DNA from 2 places in the Stenotrophomonas sp. YJH_SMC_21 genome. Region 1 is predicted to be linked to the other one. Evidence: riboswitches for the same ligand, from Rfam matches in the RefSeq annotation. Region 1 holds a riboswitch; the other holds the start of a gene.
The links. A riboswitch is a leader RNA that binds a small molecule or an ion and turns the genes downstream of it on or off. The one in region 1 is predicted to bind thiamine pyrophosphate.
Positions count from the first base shown of each region.

Region 2: it holds a riboswitch for thiamine pyrophosphate, as region 1 does, so the genes downstream of both, AC5P67_RS12970 (TonB-dependent receptor) here and thiC (phosphomethylpyrimidine synthase ThiC) in region 1, are expected to answer to the same signal.

Region 1 is NZ_JCAFSU010000001.1:70,126-73,536, forward strand. It holds gene AC5P67_RS00340 (ion channel) at 1-79, opposite strand, end outside; gene thiC (phosphomethylpyrimidine synthase ThiC) at 212-2,056, opposite strand; TPP riboswitch at 2,139-2,239, opposite strand; gene AC5P67_RS00350 (BCCT family transporter) at 2,460-3,411, shown strand, end outside.
Region 2 is NZ_JCAFSU010000008.1:175,912-179,322, forward strand. It holds gene AC5P67_RS12960 (glycine zipper 2TM domain-containing protein) at 1-175, shown strand, start outside; gene AC5P67_RS12965 (phosphotransferase enzyme family protein) at 301-1,425, shown strand; TPP riboswitch at 1,549-1,644, shown strand; gene AC5P67_RS12970 (TonB-dependent receptor) at 1,716-3,411, shown strand, end outside.

The DNA of each region.
Region 1 (3,411 bases):
TCAACTGGGCGGCCAGGAGCCAGGCCGAAGGATGGCGGCGGGCGATGGCCAGCCAGCGGGTGGTCGTGGCAACGGGCATGGCGTCCTTTCCCCTGGGCGATGCGCGGAGGATAGCCGGGCGCGGCGTGATGAACGGTAGTGCCGGCCATTGGCCAGCACTCTCCCCGGTCCCGTGCACGACGGAATGCCGGCCGGCGGCCGGCACTACCCGTTACCCCTGGCGGTAGACCTCGGCCCCGCCAGCACGGAACTCCTGCGACTTCTCCTTCATGCCGGCCTCGGCGTAGTCGCGCACGTCCTGGGTGATCTTCATCGAACAGAAGTGCGGGCCGCACATCGAGCAGAAGTGTGCCAGCTTGTGCGCATCCTTCGGCAGCGTCTCGTCATGGAATTCCTTGGCCTTCTCCGGATCCAGGCCGAGGTGGAACTGGTCTTCCCAGCGGAACTCGAAGCGCGCCTTGCTCAGCGCGTTGTCGCGTACCTGTGCGCCCGGATGCCCCTTGGCCAGGTCGGCCGCGTGCGCGGCAATGCGGTAAGCCATGATGCCGTCGCGCACGTCCTGGCGGTTGGGCAGGCCCAGGTGCTCCTTCGGCGTCACGTAGCAGAGCATGGCCGTGCCAAACCAGCCGATCATCGCCGCGCCGATCGCACTGGTGATGTGGTCGTAGCCCGGCGCGATGTCGGTCGTCAGCGGCCCCAGCGTGTAGAACGGCGCTTCGCCGCATTCGCGCAGCTGCTTGTCCATGTTTTCCTTGATCAGCTGCATCGGCACGTGGCCGGGGCCTTCGATCATGGTCTGCACATCGTGTTTCCAGGCGATCTTCGTCAGTTCACCCAGCGTTTCCAGTTCGCCGAACTGCGCCGCGTCGTTGGCATCAGCGATGCAACCCGGGCGCAGGCCGTCGCCCAGCGAGAAGGTCACGTCGTAGGCCTTCATGATTTCGCAGATGTCTTCGAAATGCGTGTAGAGGAAGTTCTCCTTGTGGTGCGCCAGGCACCACTTGGCCATGATCGAGCCGCCGCGGCTGACGATGCCGGTAACACGCTTGGCGGTAAGCGGCACGTAGCGCAGCAGCACGCCGGCGTGGATGGTGAAGTAGTCCACGCCCTGCTCGGCCTGCTCGATCAGGGTGTCGCGGAAGATCTCCCAGGTCAGTGCCTCGGCGCGGCCGTCAACCTTCTCCAGGGCCTGGTAGATCGGCACGGTACCGATCGCCACCGGCGAGTTGCGGATGATCCATTCGCGCGTCTCGTGGATGTGCTTGCCGGTGGACAGGTCCATCACCGTGTCACCGCCCCAGCGGATCGCCCACACCAGCTTCTCCACTTCCTCGGCGATGCCGGAAGACACCGCACTGTTGCCGATGTTGGCGTTGATCTTGGTCAGGAAATTGCGGCCGATGATCATCGGCTCGCTTTCCGGGTGGTTGATGTTGTTGGGCAGCACCGCACGGCCACGGGCGATTTCGTCGCGCACGAACTCCGGGGTGATGATCTTCTGGATCGACGCGCCGAACGCCTCGCCCGGGTGCTGCTGCAGCAGGCCGGCATCGCGGATCGCGTCCAGGCGCTGGTTCTCGCGGATGGCGACGAATTCCATTTCCGGCGTGATGATGCCGCGGCGCGCGTAATGCATCTGGGTGACGTTGGCACCGGCACGTGCGCGGCGTGGCAGGCTGCGCGCGGGGAAACGCACCGCGTCGAGCTTCGGGTCATGCTCGCGATCGCGGCCGAACGAAGAACTCAGTCCTTCGAGCTGCTCGGTATCACCGCGCTCTTCCACCCAGCCGCGACGCAGTGCCGGCAAACCGGCGGACAGATCGATGCGCACCTCCGGGTCGGTGTACGGGCCCGACGTGTCGTAAACGGTCACCGGCGCATTCTCTTCGCCACCGAACAGCGTCGGCGTACGGGTCAGCGCGATCTCGCGCATCGGCACCTGCAGATCCGGGCGTGAACCGGGCACGTGGATCTTGCGCGAGCCGGGAATGGGCCGGGTCACGGATGCGGAGAGTTGCTGGGCCTGTTGCTGCAGGGCGGAGAGCTGTGCGTTCATCGGGCATCGTCCAGGAAGGTCAGGGACGAAGCGGCGGCGCACGGCACCCGCGCACGGACGGTCCTTGGGCGGAGTCCGGGCACGGCTGCATTGCAAAGCTTCCCTACGCCGGTATGAGCCGGATCAGGTTCCAAGGGACTGTCTCAACCGTGGCCACATGGCCCGGTACCCCCGCTTCTTGGTGCGCATTAGAGCATAGACCGCCCGCCTCCGGGACCAGGTCGCCATTCGTTAACGGAACCATGACGCCGCGTTCAGTAACGTGCACGCCATCGCGTTGCTGAGATCGATGCGTTCCCCGCCGCCTTCGCGGCCCCTGCCCGGTCCGTGCTGCATGCCGCCGGCCCTTCGCCGCAAGCTCTGCTCGCTCCCCTCAATCCCCCTTGATCGGAGAAGCTCCTTCATGGTGTTTCGCGTTTCCATCGCACTGGTTCTGCTGCTGGTGCTGCTCGCCGGTATCGCCCCCGGCCCCTTCAACACCGTGGTCCAGTCGATGCTGGCAGAAGTCATCCGCAGTGTCGGCTGGCTGTACCTGCTAGTGGTGTTCCTGGCGCTGGTGTTCCTGATGTACCTGGCGTTCGGCCGCTTCGGCAACCTGCGCATCGGCGGCGAGGACGCCGAACCCGAGTTCTCGCGTGCCAGCTGGATGTCGATGCTGTTCGCCGCCGGCATGGGCATCGGCCTGGTGTTCTGGGGTGCGGCCGAGCCCATCTCGCATTTCAGCAAGCCGCCGGAAGGCCTGGCGCCGCAAAGCCTGGATGCGGCGCGCGCATCGATGCGCTATGCGTTCTTCCACTGGGGCCTGCACCCGTGGGCGATCTACGCACTGATCGGCCTGGCGATGGCCTGGTTCCAGTTCAACCGCAATGGACGCGGCCTGGTCAGCGACATGCTGCAGCCGATCATCGGCCGCCACCATCGCGGCTGGATCGGTCGGGTGGTCAACATCGCCGCCGTAGTTGCCACCGCGATCGGTGTCGCCACCACGCTCGGCTTCGGCACCATCCAGATTGCTGCCGGTATCGAACGCGTCTTCAGCGTGCAGGCTACCGTCGCCGTGCAGATGACCATCATTGCCGTCGCCTTCGTGTTGTACATGGCCTCCACCGCCAGTGGCGTGGAGCGAGGTGTGAAGTGGCTGTCCAACTTCAACCTGGCGTTGGCTGCCCTGCTGGCAGCCATCCTGCTGGTGCTGGGGCCGACCGGCTTCATCTTCGATACGTTCACCACCACGCTGGGCTCCTACCTCAACCAGCTGGTGACGATGAGCCTGCGCATGTCACCGTTCTCCGGCAGCACCTGGGTGGCGGACTGGACGATCTTCTACTGGGCCTGGTGGATCTCGTGGGCGCCGT
Region 2 (3,411 bases), on a different contig from region 1:
CCGCGACCGCCGTTACTACGACAATCGCCGTTACGACGACCGCTACGATCGCCGTTACGACCGTGGCTACTACCGCAGCGGCTACTACGACCGCGGTAATGACCGTCGCTGGCAACGCGAGCGCTACTACGACAACCGCTACTACCACGACCGCGGTCGCCATCGCGGCTGGTAAGCAGCGCGGCATCTTCCATGCCGATGCACGGACGGGCGGGTCGATGACCCGCCCGTTTGCGTTGGCCGCGTGCATGGCGTTGAATGCGCAGCCTTGGATGTGACTTTCCCCACTGGGGCTGCGGCATGACTTCTTCCTCCCACCGCGTGCAGGGCCTCAACAACGACGAGGTCGCTGCCGACTGGCCACCGATCAGCGCGGCGGACATCGCGTGGCTGCGCCAGCACTACCCGCAGCTGGACGAGCGCAGCCAACCGCACTGGCACAGCCCGCGGCCGCTGTCGGCTGCCGCCATCGTCAACGGCGCGAACGGAGCGGTGTTCGTCAAGCGCCATCACCACAGCGTGCGCAGTGCGGCCTGCCTGGAAGAAGAGCACCACTTCATCGCCCATCTCGCCGCAGCGGGCGTACCGGTGGTGCAGGTGCTGCCAGCGGCCGATGGCCACACGGCGGCCGAACATGGCGAATGGACGTTCGAGCTGCATGCGATCGGCGTCGGCGAGGACCTGTACCGCGACGCCGTGTCGTGGTCGCTGCTGACCGATGTCGCGCAGGCCCGCGAAGCCGGGCGCACACTCGCGCAGCTGCACCGGGCCGCCGCCAGCTACCACGCGCCCCAACGCAGCACCCATGTGCTGGTCGCGCGCGACGATCTGATCCGTGCCGACGATCCGATCGCGGCCATCAAGGCAGGGCTGCACGAGCGTCCCGGGCTGGCCCGCTACCTCGCGCGCATTCCATGGGAAGCGCAGCTGCAGCGCGACGTGCTGCCGTGGCATGCCGGCCTGGCCGAGCGCCTGCGCGATGAGCCACGGTTGTGGGCGCACAACGACTGGCACGTTTCCAACCTGCTGTGGCGCGATGGGCAGGTCAGCACTGTGCTGGATTTCGGCCTGGCCTCGCCCACCAGTGCGCTGTTCGACCTCGCCACGGCGATCGAGCGCAACGCGGTGGCGTGGCTGGAACTGGAGCGCGGCATGGAGGCGGTGCGCATCGATATCGCGCTGGCCCTGCTCGACGGCTACCGCCAGGTGCTGCCGCTGTCGGCGGCACGCGTGCACCTGCTGGCCGACCTGCTGCCGATGGTCCATTTCGACTTCGCACTGTCCGAAGTGGAGTACTTCGAAGGCGTCACCGGCTCGACCGCCAATGCCGACGTCGCGTGGCAGCCCTTCATGCTGGGGCATCCGGCGTGGTTCCACAGCGCGCCGGGACAGGCACTGCTGCAGGCGCTGCACGCGGCGGCGTGACCCGGTTGGCGCACCATTGGGGTCAGATTCCTTTCCTGCGGAAAGGGATCTGACCCCGCAGCCTGGACCCCGCAGCCTGAAGGACGCCGGCTCGCAAATCCGTACCATTTGTAGTGAAATGGTCACCTGAAGCGGGGGTGCCTGGATCTGCCAGGCTGAGAGAGTCCCTTGGAACCTGATCCGGTTTGCACCGGCGTAGGGAGCTTTGAGCCGCAGCCACACCCCCATCATGGGCCCTGTGCACCTGCGCGCCGTCGCTTCGTCTCCCTTGTTGTCCGAAGACGAACCGAATGAACCGCTGCCTGCGCCCCACCCTGCTCTCCCTCGCCCTCTGCGCTGCGCTGCCACTGCACGCCAGCGAGGCCGATGCGTCCCCTGATGCGGCTGCCACCGGCGCCGAGCGCTCGCCCACCGAACTGGCGGCGGTACGCGTGCAGGCCGGCAAACCGAAGGCCGATACCTCACGCGTGAACGCCTTCGGTGGCGGCAGCTGGAAGGACACGCCGGCCTCGGTGAACGTGCTTGAGCGCGATTACCTGGACCGTCGCCAGGTGCGTTCGCTGTCCGAGCTGGCCAGCAACGATGCCTCGCTGGGTGATGCGTATGCGCCGGTGGGTTACTACCAGAACGTCGCCATCCGTGGCTTTGCCCTGGACGCCGCCACCGGCTACCGCTTCAACGGCCTGTCCATCGCCGGCGAACAGCGCCTGGCGCTGGAGAACGTGCAGTCGGTTGAAATCCTCAAGGGCGAAGCCGGCCTGGCCGCAGGCGTGATGGCGCCGGGCGGCATCATCAACTACATCGGCAAGCGCCCGGCCGAAGTGCGCACCGCCACGCTCGGTACCGATTCGGAAGGCTCGCGCTACGTCGCCGTCGATGTCGGCCACTGGATCACCCCGCGTTTCGGCCTGCGCCTGAATGCCGCATGGGATTCCAGCAACTCCTATGTCGAGCACGCCGACGGTCGCCGCAACTTCTACTCGCTGGCCGCCGACTGGCTCATTGGCGAGCGCGGCAAGCTGGAAGTGGATGCCAATTACCAGACCAGCTCGCAGCGTTCGGTGTCCGGCTACCAACTGCTGGGCGCACGCGACCTGCCGCGTGGCGTCGACCGCGAACACCTGCTGGGTTACCAGCCGTGGCAGCGCCCGGTGGATATCGCCAGCACCAACATCACCGCGCTGCATACCTACGACTTCAACGAGGCCTGGCAGTCGCGCATCTCGGTCGGCCACAGCCGTTCGGTGATCGATGACAACGTCGCCTTCGCCTACGGCTGCTACTACGCCGTGCTGTGCGCCGATGGCAGCGTGCCGGGCAACTACTTCGCGCCCAACGGCGACTATGACGTCTACGACTACCGCAGCCCGGACGACACCCGTCGCAACCAGCAGGCCCGTGCCGAGCTGCGTGGCCGCTTCGAGACCGGCAGCGTCGGCCATGAGCTGACCGTCGGTGCCGACTACTTCCGGCGCACCGTGGACAAGCGCCCGAGCGTCAACGAGTACGTCGGCACCAGCAACATCCACGAAGCACCGGTGCCGGTATTCGCGCCGTCGCCGAAGATGCCGGGACCGTCCGCACAGCGCCTGGACAGCCGCCAGACCGCGTTCTTCGCGCTGGACCGGATCAGCTTCGGCGATGACTGGCAGTGGCTGGCCGGTGGCCGCTTCGTGCGCCTCGATGAGCGCGCCTACGACAAGCGTGGCACCCCGCAGCGGCACAGCCGCCTGTCGCGCTTCCTGCCGCAGACTGCGGTGGTGTGGAAGGCCACCGACCAGCTCAATGCCTATGCCAGCTACGTGCGCGGCATTTCGCTGGGCCAGGAAGCGCCGTTCTGGACCAGCAACGCCGACACCTTCCTGCCGTCGGTGCAGTCGCGGCAGCTGGAAGTGGGCGTGAAGTACGTGCCGGTCGAAGCGCTGACCCTGGGCGCGGCCGTGTTCCGCATTTCGCAGCCGTACCAGTACGCCAAGCCCGACAGCA